Bryobacter aggregatus MPL3: one gene and its partner. The protein of the gene in region 1 binds, or shares a complex with, the protein of each later gene. Links are inferred from orthologs where the notes say so. Each region holds a gene or a part of one and is shown in the gene's direction. Other genes may lie near its edges. The genes, in order: sucB and M017_RS0108310.

Region 1 (15,147 bases):
GCGCCGTCACCGGCTGCTTATAGGCCACAATGCAAAGCGTCTCCACCGCGGCGGCCGAGAGCTTCAACGGCTGCTTCTGGCTCTGAAAAAACTGGCGCAGCGCTTCGTCGAATTCCGGCTTGGTTCCAAAGTAGTAGCCACCGGCCTTCGCGTGAATCTGAAAGCCATGCTCCGGGCCCTCATAGTATTGGACGAGTTCGCCAATCAGCTTCTCGATCAACTCCGGCTCCCGGCCCAATCCTTTGGCAATGTCGGTAGCCGTCATCGGCTCCTCGGTCACATAAAGGATCGCCGCGATCATCGGCTTGAGCTGGTCCTCTTCGGTGAGAGTCTGCTTTTCTTCGACAAACTGGTTGACGTCTAACGCCACTTCTTCCAGTTGCGGCGATTCCACGACGGTATTCTGTTCTTCCATCTCTTCTTCGTCTTGTTCTTACTTGTATTCTTGCTCGACTGCTTCGAGGTCTGCTTCCTTCGGGAAGGCCTCGGCGAAACTCTCGCTGCGTGCCAGCACAATCTCACCAAAAATCTCGTCCTGCACCAGGTTCAGCGCCTGGCGCTTCACCATCTCGAGGATCGCGAGAAAAAGGCAGATCATCGCGCGGCGGCTCTTTTGCCGTTCGAACATTTCGCGGGCGCTGAAATGATCTCCAGTGGCCACCTGATCGAAGACATTCCGCAACTGCTGGATCATCTCCGGAACCGTGACTTCCTCACCCGTTATCTCATAAATGGGCCGGTTCTTGGCACGATCCAACACCGCCTCGAGCGTCTTGACCAGATCAAAAAGCGTCACCGCCAGACCCGGGTCCTGGTCTTCGCCCAACAGGCGGTCCACCTGCGGGTTGGTCCAGATCGCTTCCTCAATCTGACGCTTTTGTTCCAGCATCTGCGCCGCACCTTTGAAGCGCTCATGCTCGAGAAGCCGATCGACCAGTTCCTGCCGTGGATCTTCCTCCGGCATGATCTTCTCGAGTTCCGGATCCCGTGGCAGCAGCAGCTTACTCTTGATATGGATCAGAGTTGCCGCCATATATACGAATTCCGAACTCAGCTCGATATCCATGGCCATCGCCTGGTCCATATAAGAGAGGTACTGCGAAGTGATCTTGGCGATCGGGATGTCGTAGATATTGATCTGCTGTTTGCGGATCAGATCAAGCAGAAGGTCGAGCGGCCCCTCGTAATGCTGAAGTTGGATTTGAAACGAGGACACTACTTTTGGAATGTACCACGCTTGGACCTGCTCGCAGTCTCCAAAGCGGTGCGGAGCGCATCCAGCGAATAGGGCTTCGGGAGCAAGTCATCCATGCCGGCCATTCGAATTCTTTCGCGATCAATCGCCAGTACGCCAGCCGTAATGGCCAGGATCGGCACTTCGCTCCTCTTTCCTGTTCCGGCACGAATGTTGCGCGCCGCAGTCAGACCATCCATCACTGGCATCTGATAGTCCATTAATATAACGTCATAATCTCCACCCAGCGCGGCCTCCACCGCCAGTTGCCCATTTTCCACCAGCTTCGCCTCGCAACCGAGCTTATTCAGATAGTGCATCACCACTCGCTGGTTCACCGCATTATCTTCCACCACCAAAATACGTAAATTTAATGGAGCCAAGGACTTAGAAGCATTTGCTTTGGTCAGCGGACCGCGTCCCCCCAGCACGTCGAGGAGTTGGCTCTGCCGCACCGGCGGCATCAAAACGCCCGGGCTCAGCAGAAGATCCGGGTTCGTGTCAGGAGAGACTTTCTCACAATCAAAACTCTTCAGAACACGATCGAGCACACGCAGGCCGCTCACATCGGGATGGGCATCTGCGGCTACGGCCACCCGCCGCTCCAGCGGTGAAATCTCCACCGTCTTCTGCATGCCCTCCACCATCACCGTAAACCAGAACTGACTCCCTCCGCCCGGCCGGGGTTGATACCCCAGCTCCCCGCCCATCAGGCGCACCAGTTCCCGGCAGATGGCTAGGCCCAACCCGGTTCCCCCATGCTTGCGCGTCGTCGAGGCGTCGGCTTGCGTAAAACGTTGGAAGAGCCGTTCCCGGCTCTCTTCGGGAACACCGGCGCCCGTGTCGAAAACGGCAAAGCGCAAAGCTCCCTCCCCAACACGTTCCACCTCAATCCAGACCTCGCCTTCAGCCGTGAATTTCACCGCATTCCCCACCAGGTTAAAAAGGACTTGCTGGATGCGAGTCGGATCGCCTTTCACCGTCTCTGAAATCGCAGGGTCGACGTAGGCGCCGATTGAGATCCCAGCATCTTGCGCGCGCGGATAAAGATTCTGCACCACTTGCTCGGTCAGCTTCATTGGGGAGAAACGAATACTCTCCAGATCCAGCTTCCCGGCTTCAATCTTCGCCAAATCGAGAAAATCATTGATCAAGGCAAGCAGGACCTGTCCGCTCGACGAGATGGCGTCGGTAAAATCTCTCTGTGCCGGCTGGAGCGATGTGCTGCGCAGCAGATCCACCATGCCGAGAATGCCATTGAGCGGCGTACGGATTTCATGGCTCACATTCGCCAGAAACTGCGATTGCGACGCAGAGGCGGCCTCCGCCAGTCTGCGCGCCTCACGGCTCCGGAAATAGAGCCTCGCGAATGCCAGCATCCCCGCAATGAGGCTCAAGACCAGCAGAGCCAGCCAGAGGCGCTGATCTTTCACCCGGACCAGATCCTGAAACATGCCAATTTGATTGGTCGTGAATACATTCCAGCGCGCCCCAAGCTGGTACATCGTGCCATCCATGGTGAGGTCGAGCAAGGTGCTGTGCAACTCGTCGGCCAGCCAGGCATTCTCCTTGAGAGCACCAATCCCATAGCGGATCGAGAGCTCATTGAAAGACTGGGCGTAAAGAGAAGCACTGGGGCACAGCCGTTTGGAATCGAGCATCCAGCGATCCATGGCCCGCGCCTCTAGCACAGCCGCAACGGCCCGGCCATCGCAGACCGGACTGAGCACCTGATCCGCAAGCTCCATCGAGAGAACATTCACCACTGGAAAAGCACGCCGCAGCAGCGACGCATCAAAGGAGCCTCCCATGCTGGAGATGGTCTGGCCTCGTAAATCCTTCACGGTCTTCACCGGATGGTCCGCGCGGCTCACCATGACCATCATGTTTTCCCACCAGGCTTCGCTCAAACCAAAGTTCTTGAGCCGCTCTGGAGTTCTCACCATCAAGGGATAAACGTCAATCTGGTGCTCCAGTAAAGCAAGTTCAGGAGTTGCCACCATCTCGACCCATTCGACAGTGATCCCTCTCCGTCTGGCAGCTTCCTCAAATGCATCAATGGCAAAACCGGCCGGACTCCCATTCGATCGCAGACTGAAATAGGGAGGAAACTCAGAAAATCCAGCACGAATCGTGCGCGGATATCGATGCTCGTGAAACAGCAATAGCGATCCGAGCCCAAAGAGGACTATGAGTAGCGTGAGTACTAGGATTCGAGGTGAAATACCTATTCATAATAACGCTTACTCAGAAAAAATCTAAGGATATTACAGCCGTGGACCAGGGCGTTTTTGAGTTTTGTTCGGATCTACAGGAGGAGCGCCCTTAAAAACAAGGGTAACGGCCACTGTATGATTCACACGATCCACATCCGCAATACTTTTGGTCTCACCCAGATTGTCAAAGACTCCGTCTTCTCGTAATTTGTTCAAAAAGAAATCTGGATATTCAGGGTTGAATGGAGACCCCGCTTTCACACCCCACATCTTCCGTACTTCTGGTTCAGAAATCAGATCGAGACCTTTAATCTCAAGACGATCAAATTGGTACTTGCCGCCAGCGTCGATCTTGAAGTCCATATCCACCACTTTTCGCTCTTCGTTGATCGTGCGCTTCCCGGTCACTTTGGCGTCTAAGAACCCGTTCCGTTTGATCGCAGCTTCCATCTTGCGCCGGCCTTCATCCACTTCCCCCATGTTGGCCGTCACCCCTTGGCGGAAACCGCCCACGCGCAGCCAATCGTCCGTCCGTTCCGCTTCGCCCTCGACACGGATCTCTCCGAGCTTGTACTCCTCACCCTCCACAATCTTGACCTTGAGATTCAAACCAGCATTTTCCTTGGCGGGAGTTGCCGTGATCTCCGGAAAGGTCACCTTCACATGCCCGCGCGCTTCGTACATCGGCCGGATCTTGATGTCGAGAATGTCACGGAACTCGGGTTCCCGATAAACCAGTCCAACCGCAGCGGAAGCCATGAGAGGACGTAGATCGTCCAGGCTCAGGAGGCGATTGCCGCTAAAGTCGACACTGGAGATTGTCGGCAGCTCCCGCTTGGGGCGGAACATTGCCACCAGATTGCCCTGTGCGTCTGTCGCCAATTGACCGCGAACCCGGTCCACGGGATCCGTCAGCTTCAACGCCCGATTCAGCTCTTCCTCATAACGGCTGAGGACTTCCTGCGTCGCTGGAATCTTGTCCCCAAACAACGGATCGAATTTCTTCAGAATCGCTTTCACGTCCGCGATTTTGGCCGGGATCTCCTCAAAGCCGATGGGATAGAAGGTGGAAACCTCGGTGATATCCCAAGTCAACGCATAACCTTGGTCCTGCGGCTTGTAGTCATAGGCGACTTTGTCGAAATAGCCACAGGTGAGGAGTTTCTGCATCGCCGCATCCATTTGTGCGGGCTTGACAGTGGAGCCGGGAAGAATACCTGCGGCAGCAATCACCTGCTCCGCCTGGAGGATCCGATTTCCCTGCACGGCCACGGCCCGTACGGGAAACGCTTGGTCGGGCGCTTGTGCGAACAAGACCGCGCCCAGAGAAAGAAATACGACACCGAAACTGATTCGCGAATTCATTGCAACCTTATTCATTGTCATCGACGGAGCGGTTGCAATTCTCGTTCCAACAGGACTCAGGGCCCCGCCTCAGATGAAGAACAGCCACCGCGTTGCAAAAAACGCCGTTCTTCCCTCGAAGGGGGCCCTGCCGTGCGTCGCCCCTCCTGAAGAAAACGCACTTGGAATACACTCTCACAATTCACGTTCCAGTGCCACTGAATCCTGAGTTTTGACGAGCCTATTGATACACTAGATACGACCCATGTCCTACGATGTCGTGATTATCGGTAGTGGCCCTGGCGGCTACTCTGCCGCCGTGCGAGCCGGCCAATACGGTCTCAAGACCGCGATCATTGAAAAGTCTCCGAAGCTGGGTGGCACTTGCCTCCACGTGGGATGTATTCCCACCAAAGCGCTGCTCCACAGCGCCAGCGTCTGGGACTATTTTGTGCACCCGGAGGAGGAAGGAATCTCCTGCCAATCTCCGGTTCTGCACTTCCCCAACGTGATCGACCGCAAGGCCAAGATCGTCTCCAAGCACGCCAAAGGCGTCGAGTTCCTCATGAAGAAGAACAAGGTCGACGTCATTGCGGGCTACGCAAAGCTGCTCGGTGGGGGCAAGATCGAAGTCAGTCATAACGGGCAGACCCAGATCATCGAATCGAAGAATATTGTGATCGCCACTGGATCCGAGGCCCGGATGATTCCCAATGTCCAGCCCCAGTCCCCACGCATCCTCACCAACGTCGAAATCCTCGACCTGCCCAGCGTTCCCAAGTCGCTCGCCATTATCGGTGCAGGCGCGGTGGGCGTCGAGTTTGCCAGCATCTTCCGCCGCTTCGGCAGTGAAGTAACGATCTTCGAGATGCTGCCCCGCGTCGTTCCGGTCGAAGATGAAGAAGTCTCGAAAGAACTCGAGCGCTGCTTCAAGAAGATGGGCATCCGCATCGAGACCAGCGCGAAGGTCGAAAACATCGTCAACGGCCCCAATAGCGTCAAGTTCACCGCGACCCTCGCTAACGGGAGCCAGGAACAGGTAGAAGTGGAGAGCTTGCTCGTCGCCGTCGGCCGTAAGCCGAACACCGAGAGCATCGGCCTCGAAAACACCAAAGTCGAAGTCGATCGCGGCTTCCTGAAGGTGAACGGTTTCCAGCAGACTTCTGAACCCGGTGTCTATGCCATTGGCGACGTTGTCGCCGGCACCCCGCAACTGGCCCACGTCGCCACCGCCGAGGGCATGATCGCCATTGGTCACATTGCAGGCGTCGAAGTCCAGCCGATTCGCCGCAACCGCATTCCGGGCGCTACCTACACGGACCCCGGCATCGGCAGTGTCGGCCTCACCGAATCCCAGGCTAAGGCCCAGGGCTATAAGGTGAAAGTCGGCAAGTTCCCCTTTGCCGCAAATTCCAAGGCTTCCATCAGCGGGCATCATGAAGGCTTCGTCAAAGTGGTTGCCGACGACACCTATGGCGAGATTCTCGGTGTCCACATCATTGGCCATCACGGCTATGAACTGATTGCCGAAGCCGTTGCCGCCATGGAATCGGAATCCACCGTCGAGGTGATGATGAACACGATCCACGCCCATCCCACTCTCTATGAAGCAGTCGGCGAAGCATTCAACGCCGTCTACGGAATGGCGATTAATGCCTGATTTTGACGTCATCGACCTGGGACCTCTGCCTTGGGCGGAAGCCTGGTCGATCCAGCAGAGTTATGTCGAAAAGAGAAAAGCCGGTCTGGTGCCGGATACTCTTCTTTTCGTCGAACATCCGCACGTCATCACCCTCGGCCGTAATGCCAGTGAGAGCAATATCCTCGCTGGCCGCGACCAACTGGCGCGTCTGGGGATCGAGGTCCACGAAGCAAATCGAGGCGGTGATGTCACCTATCACGGCCCCGGACAGCTCGTCGGGTATCCGATCTTTGAACTCACCCGTTGGAAGAAAGATGTCCGCGCCTATGTGCAAGGCGTCGAGCAGGCGGTGATCCGCACGCTCGCTGGCTTTGGCATCGAGGCACATACGCGCACCGGCAAAGAAACCGGTGTCTACGTCCAGCAAGCGGGCCTTGCGCCTGCCAAGATTTGCGCGCTCGGCGTGCACATCAGCCGTTGGGTCACCTCCCACGGCTTTGCCCTCAACATCAACACAGATCTCCGCTACTTCCAGTACATCGTTCCCTGTGGACTTACGCTTCCCGTCACCTCGATGGAAGCGCTAGGCGTCACGGTGCAGCGTGAGGAAGTGATGCGGGTACTTTCCCGCCATCTGGCGGAGATCTTCCACCACGAATTTACCGATTCCATTGAAAACTTACAGGAGATGCTTCCATGCCTGATGTCGTAATGCCCCAGATGGGCGAGTCGATCGTTGAAGGAACCCTCACCCGCTGGCTGAAGAAGCCCGGCGATAAGGTAGAGCGCGATGAGCCGCTCTTTGAAATTTCCACCGACAAGGTCGACACTGAGATTCCTTCGCCCGCCGCCGGCATTCTCACGGAGGTCCTGGTGCAGGAAGGCGCAACCGTCGCCATCAATACTCTGGTCGCCCGCATTGGTGAGGCAGGCGGCGCAGCCGCTCCGGCTCCTGCGGCAGCAGCACCGGCTCCCCCGCCCCCAGCTCCGCCTGCTCCCGCCCCCACTCCTGCACCGGCTCCTGCTCCTGCACCGGCTCCGCCGCCCCCACCGCCTGCCGCTCCGGCGCCAGCCCCCGCCATCGAAGCGGACTCCGTAAACGGCCCCTTGTCACCGCTGGTCCGCAAGATGGCTCGCGAGTACAACATTGATCTGGCCCAGGTCCCCGGCTCTGGCGCAGGTGGCCGCATCACCAAGCAGGACATCGAATCCTACATCCAGAACCAGGCAAACAAAACTCTCGCCAGTGCAGCGGCTCCGGCAGCTCCCGCCGCCCCGTCTGCCCCCAGCGCCGCAGTTCCGCCGCCTGCGGCAGCAACTCCGTCCAAGACCCGCGTCGAGCCGATGGGCATCATGCGCAAGAAGATTGCCGAGCACATGATCAAGTCCCAGGCCATCTCCGCACATGTCACCACCGTACACAAGGTCGACATGACCAAGATCGCCAAGCTCCGCGCCAAGCATAAAGATGAGTTCCAGGCCCGCTACGGCTTCGGCCTCACCTTCCTGCCCTTCATCGCCCGCGCCGCAGTGGAGGCCTTGCGTGCCTTCCCGCTGTTGAACGCATCGATCGAAGGCGACAACATCATCTTCCACAACGAGACCAACCTCGGCATCGCAGTCGCTCTCGACGGCGGCCTCGGTCTGATCGTTCCGGTGATCAAGCACGCAGACGAACTGAACATCGTCGGCCTGCAACGCTCCATTGTCGACCTGGCCAACCGCGCCCGCGGCAAGCAGTTGAAGCCCGACGAAATCTCCGGCGGCACCTTCGCGCTCACCAACTTCGGCAGCTTCGGCAGTGTCTTTGCGACGCCTGTCATCAACCAGCCGAACGTTGCCATCCTCGGCATCGGCACCATCGAGAAGGTTCCGGTGGTGATCGACGACATGATCGCAATCCGCAGCCAGGCGCACCTCGCGCTCAGCTTCGACCATCGTCTGATCGACGGCGCGCTCGCCGACCAGTTCTGCCAGAAGATCAAGTCGATCCTCGAGAACTTCAGCGAACAGGTTCTCTAACAAGCTCCTACTTCCCTCCTAACAAAGCTGCGGTATATCGGTCCCCAAAGACGGATATACCGCAGTTTCGTTTTGCGAAGAGGCTATTGCAGCTGAGTGATCACCAGATGCGCAGAGACGCTCCGTACACCACCCGCCATCGGCGCCAGGGTCAGAGAACTAGCGTTGGAAACCGGGTTCCGCACCGTCAGAATGGCGTTGATCGTCTTGGTTTCGATCAGCGCCACACCAACCAGTTGACTCGATCCGCTCGCCCGTCCCACCACCGTGTAGGGAAGGTCCTCGCCATTGATCGTGAGCACCAACTGTCCCGGTTCACTGATGCTGACCTGAAATTGCACTTGGTAAATTCCGGCTGACGCCAGCTTGAAGCTGGAAAGTCCCGCCCGTGAAATGCTGGTCAAAGACGTTGGTCCATCCTGGGGAAAACTCACGTCGCCGCCAACCGGCACCGGGGCAGCGTTGTCTGGCGTCATCAAGGCATAAAAGTCAGCGAATGAACGAATGCCGCCCGCCTGCCCGGTTGCACCGGTGGGTCCCACAGGCCCTGGCGACCCCATCAGTCCCGGCTGGCCCGTGTATCCAATCGGTCCCTGAGGTCCAGGAGGCCCCTGCACGCCGGAAGGTCCTGCTGGCCCCGTCGGCCCAGGAATCCCAACCGCGCCTGCGGGTCCTGCCGGCCCCGGAGGTCCCACAAGACCAGGCATTGTCGAAGCGGGTCCAACAGGTCCTTGGGGTCCCTGTGGCCCTGCAGGGCCCTGGGGACCGGTTGGCCCGGTTGGACCCGCGGGGCCCTGAGCCACTTCAATCATGGATGCCTGGACAAAGTAGCCATTCATATCGATGACAAGATCGGTCGGATCCGTCGACAACACCTGGATCCGCCCCTCGGGGCTCGCGGGGACAATCGCCGCATTCCCAATGATTCCGCCAAGAGGAGCATTGAGCACAACCGTTCCCGGCCAGGGCCGGTTATCCTGCCAAGCCGCCACCCAACCCACCGTCTTGCCCACCGGTGTCACAGACACAAAGTTCATCGAGTACGCGGCCGCCGCAGGCACTCCGCAATTCGTGGCCGCCACTGCAATGATTCGTGATTCGTTCGCGATGAGAGAAGGCGGCCCAAAGTCACCCGTCTTTCCCGACCCGCCTTCCGCACGCGTATCCAGCACGCGGCAGGGCGGAATTGCAATAAAGACCAGTGCGGGCGAAGCCCCATCGGGAGGAGCAGGAATCGCCGCATTCAAAAAATCCCGGTTCTGCTTCTCCACAGACCAGTTCTCCAGCGGAATCGCATGAGAGGAACCGCGTTGCCCAAAAGCAACAGGCGTCAGAAACGCCAAAGACAAAAGGAAAGTTGCGGACATCGCCGCCCTACCTTTCAAAGTCGCAGATCCGATACAAAAAACCATTCAAGAGCCTTCCTCTTAGATCAGGAACCTTACTCGCAATCTAAGATAAATACACTATTTAACCTTATCGATTTAAGACAAGTCGTACGTAATTATACATTTCATGAATTAGAAATAAAACTCAATAAAATACAGATTTATGACCTGCTCAAATCAGGAAAGTTCTAGGAAGCTCTTGCAAGCGAGTCCTCATCTAGTTCATAATCTGAACTACTATGCCGAAACAGGAAGACTCGAAAGTCGAAGACCTTCTTCCCCTGCCTCCGCTCAGTTTCCACTTGCTGCTCTCCCTACTCGAGGGAGAGCGTCACGGCTACGCACTCAAACGCGAAATCCTCGCCCGCACGCACAAGAAGTTGAACCCTGGCCCGAGTCTCCTCTACGGCCACATCAATCGGCTCCTCGAGCAAGGTCTCATCGAAGAATCTGAGGAACGCCCAGATCCGCATCTCGACGACCAGCGCCGCCGCTACTACCGCATCACTCCACTGGGCCGGGACTGCACCCGCGCCGAAGCGCTCCGCATGCAGGAACTCGTACGGCTGGCAGGTGCGCATGTGGTTCTTTAACCAGCTCATCCGTCTCTACCCTTCAGGCTTCCGCGCTGAGTACGGAAGCGCTCTGCACCAGCAGTTCGCCGACGAATGGATGGACGCCCCTTCGGCCTTCTCACGACTCCGCCTGCTCCTCCAGAGCCTCTGGGAGTTCCTCTTACTCTGGCCGCAAATCATGGGCAGCGAGTTCCTGCAAGACACCCGCTACTGCTGGCGTACCTGGCGCAAAGCTATGGGCGTCACGCTCCTCGCGATCCTGTCGCTCTCCCTGGCCATCGGAGTCTCCACCGGAATCTTCAGCATCCTCAGCGCGACGCTCTACCGTTCTCTGCCCTTCGCCCACGCCGAAGAGCTCGTGGAACTGAACATCTTCTTCGGACCACTGTTTAAAGGGCAAACAGCCTTTGAAGCATGGGCAGGCTCTACGTCCTATCTCTCAGGAGCCACCGCGGTCAACGTTTCCAAGCTCAATCTGTCGGGGAACTCCCAATCCCTACGCATCCCCGTGGTGGAAGTATCCCCAAACTTCTTCGACCTGCTGGGAACGCCCATTTACCGGGGACGAAACTTCACCCACGAAGAAGGCGTGAGTGGAAAGGGCGATGTCGCCATTCTCTCCCATGCCTTGTTCGAACAGGCCTACGGAGGCGACCTGCGCATCCTGGGTCAGAAGATCCGGATCAATAATTTCCCGCTCACCGTCATTGGAATCGCACCCCCTAGATTCGACTACCCGGATCAAGCTGGCCTTTGGACGCCCACAGCATTCGACTGGAACAGGATCCCGAAGCAGAGCCCCGACAACATCAAGATCATCGGACGGATGAAGCCCCATCTCTCCTTCCCCACTGCGGTGCGCGCCTTCGAACTCGATGCCGCGGCCAATGGCAAACCCTTCTCCTCCGCCCCGGAGTGGAAAGCCCGTCTCGTCTCTTTGCGCGAACAGCTTGCCGGCCCAATCGCAAAATCCGTCTGGGTTCTCTTTGTCGGCATCACTTCCGTCCTCCTGATCGCCTGTGCGAATATGGCGAACCTCTTGCTCACGCGCTATGCGGCACGCCAGCGCGAGTTCCAGATTCGCAGCTCCCTCGGAGCTGGAATCGCCCGCATCAGTCAACAAATCCTGACGGAATGCATCTTGCTCTCGCTGATCTCCGGACTCCTCAGCCTCGGAATCGCCCACCTAACAGTCCAGCTCGGCTTTCTGTACTTCCCGCCGAACTTCCGCTTCCAGCACTATGAAGTCTTCGATTCCCAGGTACTCCTTTTCGCGTTCCTACTCTCCCTGCTCTCGGGTCTCGCCTTTGGCTTCACGCCAGTGCTTTTGCGACGAGGCGCTTGGGCGATGCGAGCAAATTCCATCCGCCACGCGCTCCTCGCGTTGCAGTTCGGACTCACGGTCGTTCTGCTGGCAAGTTCGCTCAGCATCGGTGAAGCGCTCATCCGGCTCCACAATACCGATCTCGGCTTGACGACCAAGAACATCAGTACGGCAACCATCTCGCTCGCCGGCACACGCTACGAGGGCAAACAGCAAAGCATCGACTACATCAGCAAGGCGCTCGCGCAAGTCCGCGCCTTCCCACAGTTCCACTCGGCAGCTGCCATCGACTACTTCCCCATCGCCACCAAAACCTTCTCTGCCGCAAACTACAAACTGCGAACGACACCACAGGAGCAGATGTTGATTACGCTGAGCGCCAGTCCGGACTTCTTTCAAACCGTTGGCACGCCCTTCCTGGCAGGCCGCGACTTTACGGCTCACGATACCCTCAACTCCGAGCCCGTCGTGATCGTCAATGAGTCCTACGCGAAGCTGGATGGTGGAGCGCGCGCGGTGCTCGGTCAAAAGCTGCGCCCGACGGACAAAGACGAGAAGCCCGCAACGATCATCGGGGTAACTCGAGACATTCAGTTTGATGGCGCTGAAGGCGGAGTCATGCCCGCGCTCTTCCGGCCCATGGCGCAAGCGCCCCCCAATTTCTTCACCATTGCCATACACCACAAAAGTGGGAATGCACCCCTTCACCAACTGGCAGCAGCCCTGCAGAGCCTTTCACCCGACGTACCCGTCTACGATGTCCTGCCGCTTGAGCAGCGAGTCCAAAGGACTCTGGCCAAACCAAATCTCTACACCATCGTGCTCGCCTTCTTTGGTGGATTTTCGCTCCTGCTCACGCTCCTCAACTGCTATAGCATCTGTGCAAATGCAATGGCACAGCGCACGCGCGAAATCGCGATTCGACTCGCTGTCGGAGCACAATCCCGGCAGGTGCGCGCCATGATCTTAGCTCAGATGCTCCCGGCAATCCTACTCGGGTTGAGTGCGGGTTTTCTGCTGATCCCTACCACCGCTACCCTGCTGACAAAGCTGATCGAAACGATCCAGCCCGCAACTTGGAACCTCCGGCTCCTTCCGCTGGCTTCGCTCTTCTGCGTCGCAATCCTGGCGATCTGGCTTAAAACTCGCCAAGTCCTCCGACTCGATCCCGCTGAGGCATTGCGCTCCGAATAAGAAAGAGCTCAGCCGACAGGATTCGTTCTGTGTTGCTCCACTCGATTCCGGAAAGTGGAAACAGCAATCCAATAAAAAGCAGGCTTCCGCCACCGCGTTCCTGCATCCGTCCCTAGCCTACGATGGGCGATTCCGAATCCAGTTCCCGGCCGTCCTGCCTGACAACGAAGCCGCCGATCCATCCAAGTCTTTGCCACTGCTTGTCGCGATCTCGGTAAGCGTCCACCCTAGGCCGTCTGTGCAAGAGGCCGAAGAGAGTGGAAGCTTGAGGGATGGGTACGGAGAGCGGAATCAATGATGTTGGGCGCGGGCTCCGGGTCGGAAAAGGTGGAATCCGTATTCAGCGGAGGCGTGCTGAGTGCCAAGTGATTGTCGAGGCGACCTTGAACGCTGAAAGATCTGTGGCAGAGGTGGCGTGACAGCACGGCGTCAATACCAACCAGATGTTTCAGTGGCAACGACTATATACGCAAGGTCTGCGCAACGATGAGGATTCACCCGTAGGTATTGCCAGTGCGAATGGCAGCGTCTCAGCCGCAGGGAGGCAGTATTGAAGTGGAGGTTGCCGGTGTTCAACTGTTCAACTTTGGATCGAAGGATCACCCGGTCTGAGTTGTTTGCGGCTGATGCTCGACAAGGTGCTGGGATAAACCTCGCGCCAACTGGTGTGCAGATTTGGATCGTGGCGGGGCGAACCGATATGCGCCGCAACTTCACCGGGCTGAGCGCAATAGTGCAACAGGCACTGAGCGGCGATCCATTCTCGGGGCAGGCCTTTGCGTTCTGCGGGCATCGTGGAGATCTGATCAAAGTAGCAAAGGAAGCAAAACTCTTCCGCCCCACAGCCTTGGGAACACTAGTCTCCTGAGTCATTGATTTCTAGCAGAAGTGTTCGGTTGATGGGCGGCAAGGGTGGTTGAAGCAAAGCGGGCGATGGACTCAAGAATTTGAGAGGCAGATTTGGTCCAGAGGAATGGTTTGGGTTGCTCGTTGTGCACGGCAATGAACTTCCGAATAGCGTCCTCTAGTTCCGAGACGCTTCGATGAGAGCCACGCTTGATTTGCCGTTGTGTCAACAACGCAAACCAGCGTTCGACTTGGTTCAACCAAGAGGCATGTGTGGGAGTAAAGTGCAGATGATACCGGGGCCTCTTTTGGAGCCACTGTCGAACCTTGGCGGTCTTGTGCGTTCCGTAGTTATCCAGCACCAGATGGACATCCAGGTCGGCAGGGGCGGCCGCATCGATTTTTTTCAAGAAATCGAGGAACTCTACAGAGCGATGACGGCGATAGCATTTGCCCAATACCCGGCCGGTGGCGATATCCAGAGCCGCAAACAGACTGGTCACTCCATGTCGTTGATAGTCGTGCGTGCGGCGCTCAAGTTGACCGCTTCGTAGCGGCAACACGGGTTGGTTCCGGCTTAGCGCCTGGATCTGACTTTTCTCATCCACGCACAGCACCAACGCATGATGCGGGGGCGACAGATAGAGCCCAATAATGTCCCGCACTTTGTCAACCAGCAACGGATCGTTCGACAACTGGAAGGTTTCGCTTCGATGTGGCTTCAGACCAAAGGCACGCCAGATGCGGCTGATGGTGGATTGACTCAGTCCTGTTCTCGTCGCCAGCATTCGGCTGGACCAATGGGTTGCTCCCTTGGGGGCCTTCTCCAGTGTGAGCCGGACGACCTGCTCAATCTTGTCGTCGCCGATTTCTCGTGGCGCCCCGGGCCGAGGCTCATCTCCCAAAGTTGAGATCCCGCCCACAATGAAACGATTACGCCAGAATCCAACAGTAAACCCAGTTGTCCTCAGCTTCGCCGCAACTGCGGCGTTACTCAATCCGCCGTCGCATTCCAGGATGATTCGTGCCCGAAACGCTGTTGCTCGGGACTTTCTTGGCTGCCGCACCAACCGTTCCAACTCTTCCCGTTGCTGCTCGGTTACCACCAACTCCTGCTTCTTGGGTCGTCCTCGCTTCGCTTCCATGCTTCAACCATAGAACAAGCGGTTATATTATGCCAGCCACTTAGGACTCAGGACACTAGAAGCGGTCTCATAAACGTCTGAGTAAGATTTGTAAGCAACCGAGGCGAACGAATCCGAGGAAGTTTTCGACGTGGTATTCCCAACGAGTGACCAGGCGTCGAAAGTGATGAAGCCAGGCAAAGAGTCGCTCGACGCGCCAGCGGCGGCGGTAACGGCG
Region 2 (16,472 bases), on another replicon or contig:
TGACGCTGCCAGCGAAAACCTTCAGCACTGCATCCATGACTTCCGGGCTCGAGACACGGAGACCTTCTACGAAGATGGACTGGACGCCTTGCGCTTCGAGAAAACGAGTCATCTGCTTGCCGCCACCGTGCACGATGGTGAGAATTGGGTTCGTTTTGTAGAGGGCCGCCAGTTGCTGGGACAGGCTGGTGCGCGAATCTGGGTTGTCGAGGAGGGTTCCGCCCAATTTCACCAGGAGTTTCATGAGCTTAGAGACCTTCCGCTTCTTCGAGACCCAGGATCAGGTTCATATTCTGGATCGCTTGGCCGGCAGCGCCTTTGACCAGATTGTCGATGGCGGCAACGACGACCGTACGCCCGTCGGGTTGCTGGCTGAAGCCGATATCGCAATAGTTGCTGCGCCGGACGGCGTGCAGATCGGGCACCTTGCCGGGGGCGTGGATGCGGATGAAGCGTTCTCCAGCGTAAGCGTCTTTGTAGAGCTGATAGAGATGGTCTGGAGTAAAGTCCGGGGTGGAGCGCCGGAAGTAGATCGTTTCGAGGATACCCCGGTCAATCGGGATCAATTGTGCGGTGAAGCTGAACTGGCTTTCGAGGAGGCCGGAGTTCTGGAGCACTTCCGGAACATGCCGGTGGTCGAGCAGCGAATAGGCGGAGAAGTTCTCCGTGACCTCACAGAAGGAGGTCTTCAGGCTCGCCTTGCGGCCCGCGCCAGAGACTCCGCTTTTTGCGTCACAGATGACGCCCGCCTGCAAATCGATCGCACCCGCTTGCACTAGTGGCCGCAGGGCGAGATTCGCCGCCGTCGGATAGCAGCCGGGATTGGACACAAAACGAGCCGGACGAATCGTATTGCGATAGAACTCGGGCAGACCGTAGGCGGCTTCGGCAAGAAGCGACTCGGCGTGATGGGGTTCTTTATACCAACGGGTGTAGTCTGCTACAGACTTGAAGCGGAAGGCACCAGACAGGTCGACAACTTTCGCGCCACCGGCCAGAAAAGTGGGGGCCAGCTCCATTGAAGCCTCGGGAGGCGTGGCCAGGAGGACAACATCGAGCTTCTCGCGCGCGATGGTATCGGCGGAAAGAGGGAGCGCATCGGCGCCGGTACGGTGTTCGAGGGGAACCGCTTCGACGTGCCGGTGGCGATGGAGGATCTGGACGAGTTCGGCGCCGGAGTAACCACGAAATCCGACGATGCCCGCGCGAAGCGACTTGGTGCTGGACATAGTATAATTATTCACTGACTATGAATAATTATAACATCGCCTAGCGCTGCTCGGCGACGCTCTTGTCGGCTAGTTCGCCGATGAAGGGAATCCGCACCACTTGGCGTTGGCTGGTTTTGTAAATGAGGAAGATCCAAGCGGCTGTGAGCCCCAGTTTGACGGCGCGGGTGATAAGGTAAGCGCGGGGCATGATGTCGTAGAGCAGGCCAGCGATCACCCAGTCGTAAATGAGCCAGGCGACAAACATATAGAGGCCTTGGAAGGCGTGGAAGCGCACGGTATTGTTGCGCCGGAAGCGTTCCGAGGACAGGACGATGATGGAAAAAAGCCAACCGACAAAGGGGATGTAGCAGAGAACAGCGGCTGTGTTCTCATCGAGATCACCCAGGAAATCAGAGCGGTTGCCGGGAACAGGCCGGGTGTAATGAGGTTTTGCCGCGCCGGCCCCTACATGTTGCGCTGCACCACAAGCGCCACAATAGGCGTCTCCTGATTGGACCTCGGCACCGCATTTGTTGCAAAAAGGCATATTTTTTCAGACCCGGTACGTTCTCAACAGTGTATACGGGTTTCGCGGAGTGATAGTTTAGGGAAATGCGACGGCTTTGTGGCTGGATGATGATATTTGTGGCGTTCACGGCGATGGCCGCCTCGGCGAAGGATCTGAAGATCTTTTTCATCGATGTGGAAGGAGGGCAAGCCACGCTGCTGATCACACCGAAGGGTGAAAGTCTGTTGATTGATACGGGCTGGCCCGGCAACAACAGCCGCGATGCGGAACGGATTGCCGCCGTGGCCAAGAAAAACAAGATCAAGAAGATCGACTGGCTGCTGATCACCCACTTTCACACCGACCATGTGGGCGGCATTACCACGCTGATGGACCGGCTGCCTGTCGTGAATCTGGTGAGCCATGGCAAGAATGTCGAAAGCGGCAAAGGCGCCGATCAATTGAACAAGATGTATGAAGAGGCAAAGGCGAAGTCCAAGGAGACCATTGTCAAGGCTGGGGACAAGCTTCCGATTGCCGGCCTTGAGGTGGAAGTGATCACCGCCGACGGCGAGACGATCCGGGGCGCTTCTGCCCTGGCCCGTGGCGCCGGCGACAACAATCTTTGCGGCGCCGCCACCAAGAAGGCCGTTGACCCGAGCGAGAATGCACGCAGTGTCGGGATTCTGGTGAAGTATGGCGAATTCCGCTTTCTCGACATGGGCGACCTGACCTGGAATAAGGAAATGGAAGTCGCCTGCCCGGTGAACAAAGTGGGGAAGGTGGATCTGTATCTATCCACACACCACGGTCTCTGGGCGAGCAACAACCCGGCGCTGGTGCATGCCCTGGGCGCGAAGGCCATTGTCATGAACAACGGCGAGAAAAAGGGCGGCGAGGCTCCGGCGATCGACAGTATGCGCGCGGCCCCGGGCCTTGCCGGTTTCTGGCAGTTGCACTACTCCGTCCCGGCAGGCAAAGAGCACAATGTCGAGGACCCCTATATCGCGAACCTGACCTCGCCCGGTGGCTTCCACATTGAAGTGACCGCGAAGTCGGACGGCCATTTCACGGTGGTCAACCAGCGGAACAAGTTCACCAAGTCTTACTAAATGCTCAATACCTCGTCCGCGTATTTCGTATTTCTCGCGGCAGTGTTCTTTCTGTATTGGATGGTGGCGCGGTGGCGGACGCCGGTATTGGCCGTTGTCCTGGCCGCCAACTATTTCTTCTATGCGCGTTGGGACCTGTTTTATCTCGCGCTGATTCCAGCGGCGAGCCTGGTGGATTATCTCTGCGGCCTGGGGATGCAGGCGAGCCAGCGGGTGTGGTGGCGGCGCACGCTCCTCGGGCTGAGCCTGGCGACAAATCTGGGCATTCTGATCTCGTTGAAGTACATGCCGGCCTGGGATAAGAACTGGAAGTGGGTTCTGCCTCTGGGTTTGAGCTTCTACTGCTTCCAGGCGCTGAGCTACACGATCGATGTCTACCGCCGCGATGCGAAGGCGACACCGAGTTTGCTCGCGCACTTTACGGCCGTCAGCTTTTTTCCAGCAATCCTCGCCGGGCCGATCACCCGGGTGACGAATCTAATTCCGCAACTCGAAAAGCCGAAGAAGCTGGCCGCCTCCGATGGGGGCCGCGCTCTGTTTCTGATCGGCTTGGGCGCGATGAAGAAGCTGCTGGTGGCGGACTATCTGGCAGAGAATCTGGTGAACCGGGTTTTCGACTTTCCGAAGCTCTATAGCGGGTTGGAGGTGCTGGCGGGGGTCTATGGATATGCGCTGCAACTGTATTTCGACTTTTCGGGTTACAGCGATATCGCGATCGGAAGCGCCTTGCTGCTGGGCTTGAAATTGCCGCAGAACTTCAACATGCCCTATGCGTCGGTCAATATTTCGGATTTCTGGCGGCGCTGGCACATCAGCTTGTCCAGTTGGCTGCGCGATTACGTCTATTTCTCCTTCCCTGGCTTGCGGGGCAAGCTCATGCCGTATGTCGCGCTGATCTTTACGATGGTGATTGGCGGCTTTTGGCATGGGCCCACCTGGAATTTTGTGCTCTGGGGCACCCTGCACGGCGTGGGACTGGCAGCTTGCCGCGGCTGGCAGGCCTGGCGTGGCGCACAGAAATGGGACTCCGCGCTGAGCCGGGCGCTGGCGACCTTCTGGACGGTGCAGTTTGTGTGTTTCTGCTGGATCTTCTTCCGGGCCTCGAGCTTTGAGAACGCAGTCGACATTCTGACCCAGATCGGTAGCCTGACGATGTCGACCGCGAATCTAACGGGTGCGCTGCTCACCATCGGGGCGATCGCGATTGCGGGACATTATGCACCGAAGAAGTGGCTGGAGGAGAGCGAGGTGTTGTTCGGGCGCGCACCATTTGTAGTACAGGCTGCATTACTCGCTATGCTGGCGATGAGTATCAAGTATGTGGCAGCCACCGGCAATGCCCCCTTTGTGTACTCGCAGTTCTAGAGGCCATGGATTTTCCAATCAAAACTTTCTTGAGTGTGCTGTCTCTGGCGGCCAGCGTGGCTGCGCTCGAGTACATTCCGCAGTTGAAAAACTACCGGCTGATGGATTGGGATGCCGTGCAACAAGTGGTGGACTTCAAGCCGAGTATCGTCACGAAATCAGATCCTATAGTGGAAGCAGAGGTGAGGCTGAAGCCAGGAAGGGCACTGGAGAAAACGGGCGCGCGGGCCGCAGTGGAGCCGCTCAGCGATCCGAAGGGCAGTCTCCATGCGTTTTACGAGGCGATTGAGCGCGTCGAGGCAGGGGAACCGGGCGCAGTCGTACGGCTGGCGCATTATGGCGATTCGCCAACCACCGCCGACTTGATCACCGCCGATGTGCGCGCGCTGTTACAGAAGCGCTTTGGCGATGCCGGACACGGCTTCTACCTGATCGCCAAGCCCTGGGCCTGGTATGGGCATCGAGGAGTGGACAGCGATTCGAGCGGCTGGGACACGGAGGCTTCCAATCTAACGCGGGTCCGGGACGGGTATTACGGCTATGGCGGAGTCAGTTTCAAGGGCGCAGCAGGAGCGCGGGCACGCTTTCGCTTGAAAGAACCGGGTTATGTGCGTGTCGAGGTGGCGTATTGGCAGCAGTTGAATGGCGGAAGTTTCACGGTGGAGGCTTGCGGGGATCGTCTGGGCGAACAGGCGACGGCAGGCGAGCCAAGTGAGGGATTTACCGCATATACACTGCCTGCAGACTGCAAGGACATCGCGGTCAGCGTACAAAGCGGGCCGGTGCGGTTGTTTGGAGTGCAGTTTCTACGGGGTTCCAATGGTGTCGTCTATGACAGTCTCGGTTTGAATGGCGCCTATATCAGTGTTCTTGCGAAGTTTTTGCGGGAAGACCATTGGGCCAAGGAACTGCAGCATTATGCCCCCGATGTGGTGGTGATCAATTACGGCACCAACGAGAGCGTCTATGCGGCGTTTGTGGACAAGGTGTTTGAGAAGGAATTGCGCGAATCAATCCGCCGGATTCGCGCCGCACTGCCGGATAAGAGCATTCTGGTGATGAGTCCGATGGACCGGGGAGAGCGGAATGCGGCAGGCCAGATTGAGACGGTCCCTGCGTTGCAGCGCCTGGTGGAGCTGGAGCGGAAGGTAGCCGCCGACGAGGGTGTGGCGTTTTTCAATACTTTCGAGGCGATGGGCGGCAATGGAACCATGGCGAAGTGGTATGCCGCCGAGCCCCGATTGGTGGGCGCGGACTTCATTCATCCGATGCCCGGCGGGGCAAAGATTATTGGGAATCTTTTATATCAAGCGATGGTGGACGGCTACAACCGGTACAAAACGGCCAAAACAACAGCTCAATTCGCCAAAACTGGCCTTTGATGGGCTCGGGCCGAAACTTGTTGGGCTCGGTGGGCGTTTTAATGGGTGAATGCCGCGCACAGTCTGTTCCGTTTCCGCTCTCGCTGCCCTGGCGTTCAGTCTCTCGCCAATCCTGACGCCAGCGCTGAACGCGTACCAAGATCCGCCAGTTGTCTTTAAGAGCGATGTATCGCTGGTCCGGGTGGATGTACAAGTTGCGGACCGGAGCAATCGCTCTATTTCTGCGCTGCACCGCGAGGATTTTCAGCTTCGCGAAGGCGGGCAGGTGCGCGAGATCGTGAATTTTGCGCGCGAGAATCTGCCTCTCGATCTGGTGCTGCTGCTCGATGTCAGCGGGAGCATGAGGCCGCATGTGGAGCGCATTGCCGAGGCGGCGCGCCAGGCGCTGTTGCAATTGGGGAATGAAGATCGGGTGGCAATTCTAGTCTTTGACCGGTCGACACGGGTGAGCATGAGCTTCAAATCGAACCACGACGAGATCATGCGTGGCTTCCAACAGTTGCTCGATCGCGAGAATTTCAATGGCGGCACCGATATTACCCGGGGCATGCTCGATGCTACCGACTATATGCGCAAGCATGCGCGGCGGGACGCACGGCGGGCTGTAGTGATTCTCACCGACGACATGACCGAACGCGACCGGGATGAATATCGGGTCGAGCGGGCACTCGAAGAGGCAGGAACGGTGATGAGCGCCTTGATTGCGCCCGATGCGATGGGCAACCGCGCGCAGACTCCTGGCACCTTCCCGGGCCGTGGGCGGAGCCGCGGAGGCGGAGGCGGTTGGCCTTCCGGTGGCGGGGGCGGACTGGGCGGAATCATTTTCGGAGGTGGCGGCTATCCGGGCGGCGGTGGGGGCAGGCGCATGCCGGGTGGGAACGGGCCAGTCACGATGGGAAATGGACGGCTGAAATCGGCAGGAACCAGCGAAATCGCCCGCGCCTCCGGTGGGGATAGCATGCCTGTCGACGATGCCTCGGCGCTCGAAACGACCTTGGAGCGCATTCGGCAGAGCTACGCGCTGTATTTCAACGCACCAGAAGGCGTCAAACAAGGCGAGCAGCGAAATGTCGAGATTGCGCTGGCTGGGGCCGTGGTGCGCCGTTATCCGGACGCAGAATTGCGCTATCGCCAGACCTACATCGTGACTGAGGGCGGGACGACCAACGGTCCGGGTGCGGGGAACGACACGCCGACGGTCACTCACCGCAATCCTTCCACAGACAGCGGCAGTATTTTTGAGCCTGTGAACTCCAGCACCTCAACGAGCGAAGCTCCGCGCATGAAACGGCGGCCGGCTGTGGACGACCCGAGCAGCGCCGGCGGCTGGCGCAAGGCAGATAATACACCGGCAGAAAAGCCAGCCGACACGGTAGCGGCCCCGGCCAATCCGGTTCCGGTAGCCCCGGCTGCAGACGATAAGACGGACGCGGATCCGAAAACAAGTGGCGGTTTTCGCAAACTGAAGCCCGGCGAGAAGCCATAAACGCTCGAATCCGAAGCGCTCCTTTCGCTATCATATTGGACAGTAGGCACTCGTTTTGAAACATGTGTCTTCCCGCCAATACCCATGTCCGAATCAATAAATGATTGGCTCGCCGAAGAGCTGTACCAGGAATACCTGAATAATCGTGGCGCCGTTGACACGGCGTGGAAAGGCGTCTTCGACGTGGACGAAAGCGCCGCAAACGGCACTCCCAATGGAGCGGCGATACCCACTCCCCCTCCCGTAACCACAACCGCGAGCGCTCCTGCAGAATTGGCGCCCCCGGTGAAGGCACCCGCAGTGAAAGCTGCCCCGGCGGCACCAGCCACTTCGAGCGATTTGATCGCCAGAGCTTCGGCCCCGCCGAAGGAACTCGGCCCTGCCGAACAACTGGTTCCGCTGCGCGGCACGGCCGCACGCATTGCAGAGAACATGAACCTGTCGCTGGCCGTGCCTACCGCAACCAGCGTGCGTTCCATTCCGGTGAAGGTAATTGACGAGAATCGGACACTCATCAATCAAAGCCGTACGATGGCGGGCAAGAGCAAGATCTCGTACACGCACATCATTGCCTATGCGATTTCGAAAGCAGTGGAGAAATTTCCCAACCTGAATTCTGCCTATGCGGAAAGCGACGGACAGCCCTTTCGCTGGGTGAAGCAGCAGGTGAATCTTGGCCTGGCGATCGATGTGGCCGGCAAGGACGGCCAGCGTTCCCTCGTGGTGCCGAGCATCAAGAACACCGGCATCATGAACTTCCAGCAGTTCCTCAATGGCTTTGACGACCTGGTGAAGAAGGGCCGTAACGGCAAACTGGGTTTGGCAGATTTCCAGGGCACGACGATTTCGTTAACCAATCCGGGGACTGTCGGCACCTTGTCCTCAGTCCCGCGGCTGATGCCGGGCCAGGGCGCGATCATCGCGACCGGCGCAATTGACTATCCAGCCGAATACATGGGCGTGCGTCCGGAGACCCGCTCCCTGCTCGGACTGAGCAAGACGATGATGATGAGTTGTACCTACGATCATCGGGTGATCCAAGGAGCCGAAAGCGGTAGTTTTCTCGCTCACCTGCAAGACCTGCTCAACGGCAAACATAATTTTTACGAAGAGATTTTTGCGGCGCTGAAGTTGCCGTATCGCCCGGTGTCCTGGCAGGCCGACCGGGCTGTCGCGATTCCGGGCGTCTCCTCGGGCAAGATCAGCTCCGAGGTTGCCAAAGAAGCGGCTGTTCTGCAGTTGATCCATGCCTATCGCGTGCGCGGACATCTGATCTCCGATCTGAATCCGCTGGGCAGCGAGGCGCAATACCATCCGGAGCTCGATCCGTCGACCTACGGGCTGACGATCTGGGATCTCGATCGCGAATTTATCACCGGTAATCTGGGAGCCTCGACAGGGCTGGGCGATGTGCCAGGCGTCAGCACCTTGCGCGAGACGCTCGAGACGCTGCGCCGCACCTACTGCAACAAGGTGGGTGTGGAGTACATGCACATCCAGTACCCGGACCAGAAGGCCTGGTTGCAGCAGCGCCTGGAACCACCCTCGGCGCATGCCCCGCTCGATGAGGCGACGCGCCGCCGCATTCTCGAACGCTTGCTGCAAGCGGAGATGTTTGAGCAATTCCTCGGCACCCGCTTCATCGGACAGAAGCGCTTTTCGCTCGAAGGCGGCGAATCGGCAATCGCCATGCTCGATGAGATTGTCGAGCGCAGCGCGAACACGAATGTGCATGAAGTGGTGGTGGGCATGGCCCATCGCGGCCGTCTTACCGTGCTGGCGAACGTTATCGGCAAGCGCATGGCGCAGATCTTCAGCGAGTTTGAAGGCAACATTGACCCGAACTCGACACAGGGCTCAGGCGACGTGAAGTATCACCTGGGCGCCTCAAGCGTGCGCACCTCCAGCAAGGGCAAAGAAATTGTCGTCACCCTCGCGCCGAACCCGAGCCATCTCGAAGCCGTGGACCCGGTGGTGGAAGGCATTGTGCGTCCGAAGCAGGAGCGCCTGGGAGACACCAAGCGCGAGCGCGTGATTCCGGTGCTGGTCCATGGCGACGCGGCCTTTGCAGGCCAGGGCGTCGTGATGGAGACCTTCAACCTTTCGCAACTGGAAGGCTACACAACAGGTGGCACGGTGCATCTGGTGATCAATAACCAGATCGGTTTCACGACCAACCCTCAGGAGGCCCGCTCGTCGAGCTATTGCACCGACATTGCACGGATGGTGCAGGCCCCGATCTTCCATGTGAATGGCGATGACCCCGAGGCCTGCTTCCGCGTGATGCAGGCCGCTTTTGACTTCCGCCAGGAATTCAAGCGCGACGTGGTGGTGGACATGGTCTGCTATCGCCGTCATGGGCATAACGAAGGAGACGATCCGTCCTACACCCAGCCGCTGATGTATCGCCTGATCAAGAATCAGCCGTCAGTGGCGACCCAGTATTCCGAGCGCCTGATTCGGGACGGGATGCTGAGCGCGGGCGAACTCGATTCGATCAAGAAGCGGATCACGGCCAAGATGGAAGAGGGTTTTGAGGCTTCGCATACGAATGCCGAGAAGTTTGAAACGGTCGAGATGACGAGCTATGAGCAGTCTGCGCTCCCCTCGTCAAACTCCGGAAGCACGGCCATCGACCGCTCCACCCTCGAGCGGATCATCAAGGGCTATGTGAATTTGCCGGAAGGTTTCACCGTCCATCCGAAGTTGAAGTCGAACACCCTCGACAAGCGCGCCGAAGTTTTGGCCGGAGGCCCGATTGACTGGGCGACCGGCGAAATGCTGGCCTTTGGAAGTCTGGTGCTCGAAGGAACGCCGGTTCGCTTGAGCGGACAGGATTCCCCGCGCGGCACTTTCTCGCAACGGCATCTGGAACTGGTGGATTATGAGACCGGGAAATCGTATTTCCCCCTGCAACATCTCTCCCCCGATCAGGCGAAGTTCGATGCCGTAGACTCCTCGCTGAGCGAGTACGCAGTGATGGGATTTGAGTTTGGCTACAGCGTTGCCGATCCTCTGACCCTGGTGCTTTGGGAAGCGCAGTTTGGCGATTTCGTCAACGGCGCGCAGATCATGATCGACCAGTTCATCAGTTCGGCCGAGGCGAAGTGGGGCCAGCCGAGCGGACTCGTTCTGTTGTTGCCGCATGGTTACGAAGGCCAGGGCCCCGAACACTCGAGCGCCCGCATTGAACGCTTTTTGCAGCAGTGCGCCGAAGAGAACATGATCGTCGCCAATTGCACGACGGCGGCCAACTACTTCCACTTGCTGCGGCGGCAGATGAACGGCGGCGAAGACCGGCGTGGCTTGAGAAAGCCGCTGATTGTCTTCACTCCGAAAGCACATCTGCGCAGCCTGAAGGCCGCCAGCCACATTGAAGACTTTGTCCAGGGCAGCTTCCGGGAAGTAATCGGCGACTCCAACGCCGACGCCGGCAGCACCATCACCCGCGTATTGTTGTGCTCGGGCAAGGTCTACTATGACCTGGTGGCAGCCCGCGAAGAGCGGAACGCCGACCATGTCGCGATCGTGCGGCTGGAGCAGTTGTATCCCTTCCCTGCCGATCAGTTGAGCGATATGCTACAACGCTATTCGCCTTCCGCCGAGTTGATCTGGGTACAGGAAGAGCCGCGGAACATGGGCGCCTGGCGCTTTGTACAAGAGCAGGTGTCCTTCGTCCTCAATGGAAGCCGGCGCTCGGTGCACTATGCCGGACGGCCGGAAGCGGCCTCACCCGCCACCGGATCTTCCAAGCAGCACAGTAAAGAATTGGCGGAGTTGCTCGACGCCGCCTTCTCACAGACCACGCAGCTTCGTCCGCGACGTGTCAGACTCGTCGCTCGCCGTAAAAAATAGAGACCTCCCCGTGCTGCCTCGCTCATGAACGAGTACCCCAGTTGGGTTGAATACGTCAGATATCTCGGGCTCGATCCAATTACAGTTTGGATCGAGTACCGCACTGTACTCTACCTCTCGGTGATTGGCGCCATTTTGATCCTGATCGCCGCCCTCGCCGTGGTGGCTTGGCAGATCAAAGTTTTCTTTGAAAATTACCAGCATCTGTTCGTCGGAAAGATGCCCTTCTACCGGGCTTTTCACGAGATGGAGGGGACCGATCACCCACAGGTGCGCGCCTCGCTCTGGCAAGTGAGAACGGCGCTGGATCATGAGGACTTTGTTTTCGGCTTCCCAGGAATTGCGGTATCCGATGTCGGAAAGTTCCGCAATGCGAAGGGCTTGCTCTTATTGACCCGGACGAGGCTGATCTTTATCGGCAAAGACGGGCAATGTGAATTTGCACTGGATTCTTTCCGCGATGCCAATGTGCGGGAAGGCCTTCGGCATATCGAGCTGAAGCTGATTTTTGAAGATAAGAAACCGCTCTTCTATCTGCTCGGCTTGAATCGCGATCATGCCCAAGAGATCTTCATGCGCATGCATGCTTTCCGGATCGAACTCAAAGAGAAGAAGAGCTAGCGGGCACCCTGATTGGGTTGCCACAAGGCCTCGGGCACTCCGAGTGCAACATTCACCCAACGGCTCCACACAAAGAACGCATCGCTCAGCCGGTTGAGATAGAGCAGCGCTTCGGGTGGCGTTTCTTCCTGCCGCCCCAGGGTGACGAGCAGACGCTCGGCCCGGCGGCAAACGGTGCGGCAAACATGCAGCTCGGCGCAAAGGCGCGAGCCTCCCGGTAAAACAAAACTGCGGAGCGCGGGAAGACCCTCGTTGTAGTGGTCGATCTCGCGTTCCAACTGGTGGATGGTTTCCTGGGTGATGCGCGGCTGATGAGGGTGGAGATCGGCGGGCAAAGTAGCCAGCACCGAGCCGAGATTGAAGAGTTCGTGCTGGATGCGCTCGAAGATCTTCTCCAGTTCGGCCAGCTGCTGGTCGTGAGAAGAAATGCGAACGAGCCCAACAAAAGAGTTGAGCTCGTCCACCGTTCCAAAGACTTCAATCCGGAGTGTATCTTTCGGGACGCGTTGTCCGCCTACCAGCCCCGTCTCGCCGCGGTCCCCGGTTCTGGTATAGATCCGGTTGAGGGCGAGGCGGGGTTCGTTAAAAGTTTCACTCATTGGAATCCGAAGGATTACTTGGGGCAACCCTTGGACTGGATTTCGGCAACCGGACCGTCAGCAATTCCGGCGATACCGTTGGGCATGGGGCCGTTCTTGGGGACGAGCCAGATTTCAACGCGGCGGTTCTTGGCATTGCCATCCTTCGCGTTGATCTTGCCGCTGGCGAGTTCCTTCACAGTGGCTTCGCAGAGCGAGGTCTTGAAGGGGGAGAGCTGTTCGGCACCGACAGTCGCAACCTTAATGCGGTTGCGTTCGAGGCGCTTGCAGGGTTCCACGCCAGCGCTGAGAACAGCGGCGACCTGGAGGACGCGCTCTTCATCGAGCTTGCGGCTCTTCTTCGCCTTGACGTCGCGGACCTTGATATTCTTCTCAACTGCGTCGAAGTGACCGACGAGGAGAACATCGTAGTCGCCCATCGAAGCAGCCTTTTCAAAGGCCTGATCGAGGATGCGCTTGCCGCAATTGTTGACGCGGGCGCCATTCTTACCGAAGACGATGTCATCGAGCTGCATCGGCATAGCCTTCGGCGGAGCCGGAGCGGCAATCGGAGCGGGAGCAGGCGGAGCCATTACGGTGGCAGTGGCGCGCTTGCTGCTGTTGCCCACCGTCGCGGTGACGTCGACCGTGGCCGAAGGACCACCAGGAGTGAGGTTCAGACCAGCGACACTGAGCAGAGCATGATCGGTGGTGTTGCCGGGCTTGACGGTGAACTTATGCGTCAGGGACTTGCCGTCAGAAGAGGCAGTGCCGTGATCGCTCGACAAGGTGCCGGCGCTGGCAGTGTAAGTGAGGGTGACTTCTTCGCCCGCCTCCGGACCTTCATAGCTGAGGACCGAGGTGATGCGCGAGGTACCGCCGGGGTTCAGCGTGGTCGGGTCGAGGGTGAGGCTGACCAGCTCGAGCTTGGGCGCCTTGACGATCAGGCTGGCGTTACGCTCGGAAGCAGGCACCGGAACCTTCTTGAGGAAGTTGCGGGTGCGGCGATCAGTGACCTTGGTGGTGTCGGCTTCGACAACAGCCTTGAGCTGGTGTTCGCCAACCGGAAGATCTTTAACCGCGATCATCGAATCGCCCGCGACGGCATTGCCGTCTACGGTCCAGCGATACTTCGGCGTCACGCCCAAGCAATCGTTGGTGATGGGGAGATTGTAGCTTGCGCTTTCTCCGCGCCATACCGTCTTGGTGGAAGGATCGATCTGACCAACGGTAAAGACGCAAACAGGACCATTGTTGATGGCGCCCAGATAAATGGAGATACCACCAGTGGTCTGCAAGGAGTTGAGCGGCGTGTTGCGGCTGTAAGTAATCGCACCAGCCGGGCCGAAGACGGGGATGCCGTAATCCGGAGAAGCGGTGGCGAAACCACGGATGTCAAAACGGAGACCGACGCGGTCGGTGACCTTCGCCTTGATGCCCCCGCCATAGTTGAAAGCGGGTTTAAATTGCGATTCGAGCGTCACGACCTGCTTGAAAGGAGTGAACTGGCCGGTGCCGACGGCGCGACGGGCATCATCAGTGACGCCAAAGTAATCAAAACCTACGCCCATGGTGAGGAAGGGACGAATCCGCGCTTCGCGGGGCTTGAAATGTAGAACGGGGTTGAAGTGGAACTGGCGCAGACGGGCGCCGAAACCATAGTTCTCATTGGTACCGGGAATGCGGTATTGGACATTTGCGATGCCGTGCACCATGCCGGTCTGTTCGAGACTGACATAATTCCAAATATTTTCGACAATACGGAAACCAGCAATTCCACCGTTGGACAAATCCTGGTTCGGCTGATTATTCTGCCGCTTGACGAAGTTTCCACCGCCAAAAAGGTTAATCTCAAAGAGATCTCCACCACTTGTCGAGCTGCTAGATTTCTGAGAAGACGTCGAAGACGTCTGCGCTGGTAGTGCAAGCCCACACACCACCACAAGGGCTGTCGCTAAAGCGAGTTTGTTCGATTTCATAAAGTAGGGATTCCCTAACTATTTCATTCTAACGGTTTTTGCGGCAAATCCAACACATAAACACCTCGGCTGGCGCTCACTGCAAACAGCAAATTGGGCATTGCAGAGGAAACATGGAGGCGCTGGAAGGCCAAGTGTGCCTCTTCGTGCGCAGGCAACCAGTACCATGTGTCTCCTGAGTCACGTGACCAAAAGACCCGTTGTTGCCTTAGAGCAAAGCAAAGGCCTTTCTGTTTCGGATGAAAAATCACACTTCCAATCCATTCCTGGCCGAGCCCGTTTTCGACCACCCGCCAAGTTTTGCCGGAATCATTGGACTTAGTTAATCCAGATCGTGAAGCTCTTAGCATCTCTTGCGGATTCCATGGATTGGTCGCCGTCTGGAACCAATCTCCACCCGACTCGACCTGAGGAGTTTTTGCAACATCCCAGGTTTGGGCATGATTGTGGCTTTCTAGCCACACCCCTTCGGAGTCGCGCGCGAGGAGCCGGTCTCCGTCTCCGAAGAAGCGGTCAAAATTTTTATTGGATCGAAGGATCTCCCAAGGGGTGTTCAGGGCTTTGAGACGGAAAATTCCCCCTGCACTGCCTTCATAACGGGCGACGGCGAAGAGATTTTCGTTGTCCGAATCGACCGCGAGGAGGCTTCGGCTGGAGAATCCATTGTTGACGGGGGTGAAGGAAGCGCCGTTGTCGGTGGTCCGTAACAGGCCGTGCCGTTCGGTGGAGATATAAAAGGTGGAAGCTTCCTGCGGGTGGAAGGCGATGCTGGTGGCGACGTATTCATTCAACTTCTTCCACTCCTGTCCGGCATTGCGGGAGCTCCACATGCCGGCGCTGGTGCCGGCAAAGAGCAGATTTTGGTCGTGCGGGTCCTGGGCAACGACATAGGTGCGGCGGTTGGTGCCGGGGATCCCTTGTACCCGCCGCCAGGCGGCGCCCGAGTTCAGGGAGCAATAGATGCCACTGCAGGCACTGGCGAAGACCCGGCCGGGAAGCAAGGGGTCCACTGCGATGGAGAAGATGTCGGAATCATCAAACATGCCCGCGGAGATTTTGGTCCAGGTGCTCCCGCCGTTGAGTGTTTTCCAGGGGAGGTGCGGTGTGCCAGCGTAGAGGATGCCCGCTTTATTCGGGTCAAAGGCGACGGAAACAATCGCGGTGAGATCGGCGTTGCTCTTTGGGCTGATGCGACGCCAGGTGTTGGCCCCGTCGTTCGACATCCAGACCCCATCGTTGGTGCCAGCAGCGAGAATATTTTCATCTTTGGGCCAGGCGGTGAGAGCAAAGAAGGAGAGGTGCTCGGTACCGGGCACGGACTTCCAGGTTTCGCCCTCATCGAAGGATCGCCAGAGACCACCGGGTGCAGCGCCAACGAGCCAAACGGGACGGGGATTGTGGAAGATGAGTCCGGTATCGAGACGCGCATTGGGAAGCTCAGGGAAGTTTGTTAATAGGGTCCAGGTCTGGGCAGCGTCGCGGCTGCGGAAAACGCCGGTGCCCCGCATGCTGAGGGACATCAGCGTGGCGGGCTTTTGCGAATCGAGACGAATGATGCGGGCAGCACCGCCCCAAGGACCGATGGCTTTCCAGGAAGGATACGAATCCGCTTGCAGCCATACAAGCAAGCTGAGGAGAAGAACAACGAGACGGCTCACTCGTACCAGTGTAGAGTGGGGGCAGGCGAGGGTGAACCACACTGGCTGGCACAAAGACATATACTGGAGGCGTCTGGCCTTGAACCGCATACGCGTATTAGTGGCAAAGCCTGGACTCGACGGTCATGACCGCGGGGCCAAGGTGATTGCCAGAGCACTTCGCGACGCCGGCATGGAAGTAATCTATACCGGTTTGCGTCAGACGCCGGAAATGATCGTCAACGCGGCGCTGGATGAAGATGTCCAGGTGATCGGGCTGTCGATTCTGTCCGGCGCGCATATGGCAATCGTGCCAAAGGTGCTCAATCTCTTGCGAGAGCGTGAGATGTCAGACGTGCTGGTGGTTGTGGGAGGCATCATCCCTGAAGATGATGCATCGCAGCTCAAGCAGTTGGGAGTGGCGGCGGTTTTCCAGCCGGGAAGTTCACTGGAGTCTGTAGTGAGCTTTATCCGCGGTGCGGCGAACATCCCCGCCTGACGATATTTGAAATCCAGAGGAGCTGAATGCCTCTACTAGATAAACTGAACATTGCGGTGTTCGTCGATTACGACAACATCGAAATTGGTTTGAAGACAACGTTGCGACGCGAATTTGACGTCTCACTTTGTCTAGATGCTTTGAAAGAGCGGGGCGACATCGTTGCAAAATTCGCCTACGCAAACTGGGGACGCCAAGAAGGCGCCGCAAGACAAATGGCGGAAAACGCCGTGCAAATG

The links.
Region 2: sucB (region 1) and M017_RS0108310 share a complex: the UniProt entries of both Escherichia coli proteins name them as parts of the 2-oxoglutarate dehydrogenase (OGDH) complex. The link is inferred for Bryobacter aggregatus MPL3 from one-to-one orthologs.

The regions. Positions count from the first base shown.
Region 1 is NZ_JNIF01000004.1:570,999-586,145, reverse strand. Bases 6,296-9,295 are described here. They hold sucB (2-oxoglutarate dehydrogenase, E2 component, dihydrolipoamide succinyltransferase), read left to right. Parts: upstream 6,296-7,132; coding sequence 7,133-8,458; downstream 8,459-9,295. Other genes in these bases: M017_RS30460 (collagen-like domain-containing protein), read right to left, coding at 8,542-9,295; lipB (lipoyl(octanoyl) transferase LipB), read left to right, coding at 6,447-7,148; lpdA (dihydrolipoyl dehydrogenase), read left to right, coding at 6,296-6,454. In the rest of the region: SMC-Scp complex subunit ScpB, read right to left, coding at 1-415; M017_RS0122245 (segregation and condensation protein A), read right to left, coding at 434-1,216; M017_RS28165 (hybrid sensor histidine kinase/response regulator), read right to left, coding at 1,216-3,399; M017_RS0122235 (POTRA domain-containing protein), read right to left, coding at 3,502-4,815; more of lpdA, read left to right, coding at 5,060-6,295; more of M017_RS30460, read right to left, coding at 9,296-9,825; M017_RS0122210 (PadR family transcriptional regulator), read left to right, coding at 10,086-10,439; M017_RS0122205 (ABC transporter permease), read left to right, coding at 10,426-12,939; IS66 family insertion sequence element accessory protein TnpB, read left to right, coding at 13,607-13,807; M017_RS0122190 (IS630 family transposase), read right to left, coding at 13,809-14,930. UniProt on the Escherichia coli protein: E2 component of the 2-oxoglutarate dehydrogenase (OGDH) complex which catalyzes the second step in the conversion of 2-oxoglutarate to succinyl-CoA and CO(2).
Region 2 is NZ_JNIF01000003.1:1,734,906-1,751,377, reverse strand. What follows is about bases 6,795-11,119. They hold M017_RS0108310 (multifunctional oxoglutarate decarboxylase/oxoglutarate dehydrogenase thiamine pyrophosphate-binding subunit/dihydrolipoyllysine-residue succinyltransferase subunit), read left to right. Parts: upstream 6,795-7,148; coding sequence 7,149-10,919; downstream 10,920-11,119. Other genes in these bases: M017_RS27520 (hypothetical protein), read left to right, coding at 10,944-11,119; M017_RS0108315 (VWA domain-containing protein), read left to right, coding at 6,795-7,064. Also shown: argB (acetylglutamate kinase), read right to left, coding at 1-244; argC (N-acetyl-gamma-glutamyl-phosphate reductase), read right to left, coding at 249-1,229; M017_RS27525 (zinc-ribbon domain-containing protein), read right to left, coding at 1,270-1,758; M017_RS0108330 (ComEC/Rec2 family competence protein), read left to right, coding at 1,824-2,831; M017_RS0108325 (MBOAT family O-acyltransferase), read left to right, coding at 2,832-4,196; M017_RS0108320 (GDSL-type esterase/lipase family protein), read left to right, coding at 4,232-5,578; more of M017_RS0108315, read left to right, coding at 5,628-6,794; more of M017_RS27520, read left to right, coding at 11,120-11,540; M017_RS0108300 (cob(I)yrinic acid a,c-diamide adenosyltransferase), read right to left, coding at 11,537-12,139; M017_RS0108295 (OmpA family protein), read right to left, coding at 12,154-14,097; M017_RS27515 (sialidase family protein), read right to left, coding at 14,121-15,755; M017_RS0108285 (cobalamin B12-binding domain-containing protein), read left to right, coding at 15,835-16,233; M017_RS28590 (PIN domain-containing protein), read left to right, coding at 16,260-16,472. UniProt on the Escherichia coli protein: E1 component of the 2-oxoglutarate dehydrogenase (OGDH) complex which catalyzes the decarboxylation of 2-oxoglutarate, the first step in the conversion of 2-oxoglutarate to succinyl-CoA and CO(2).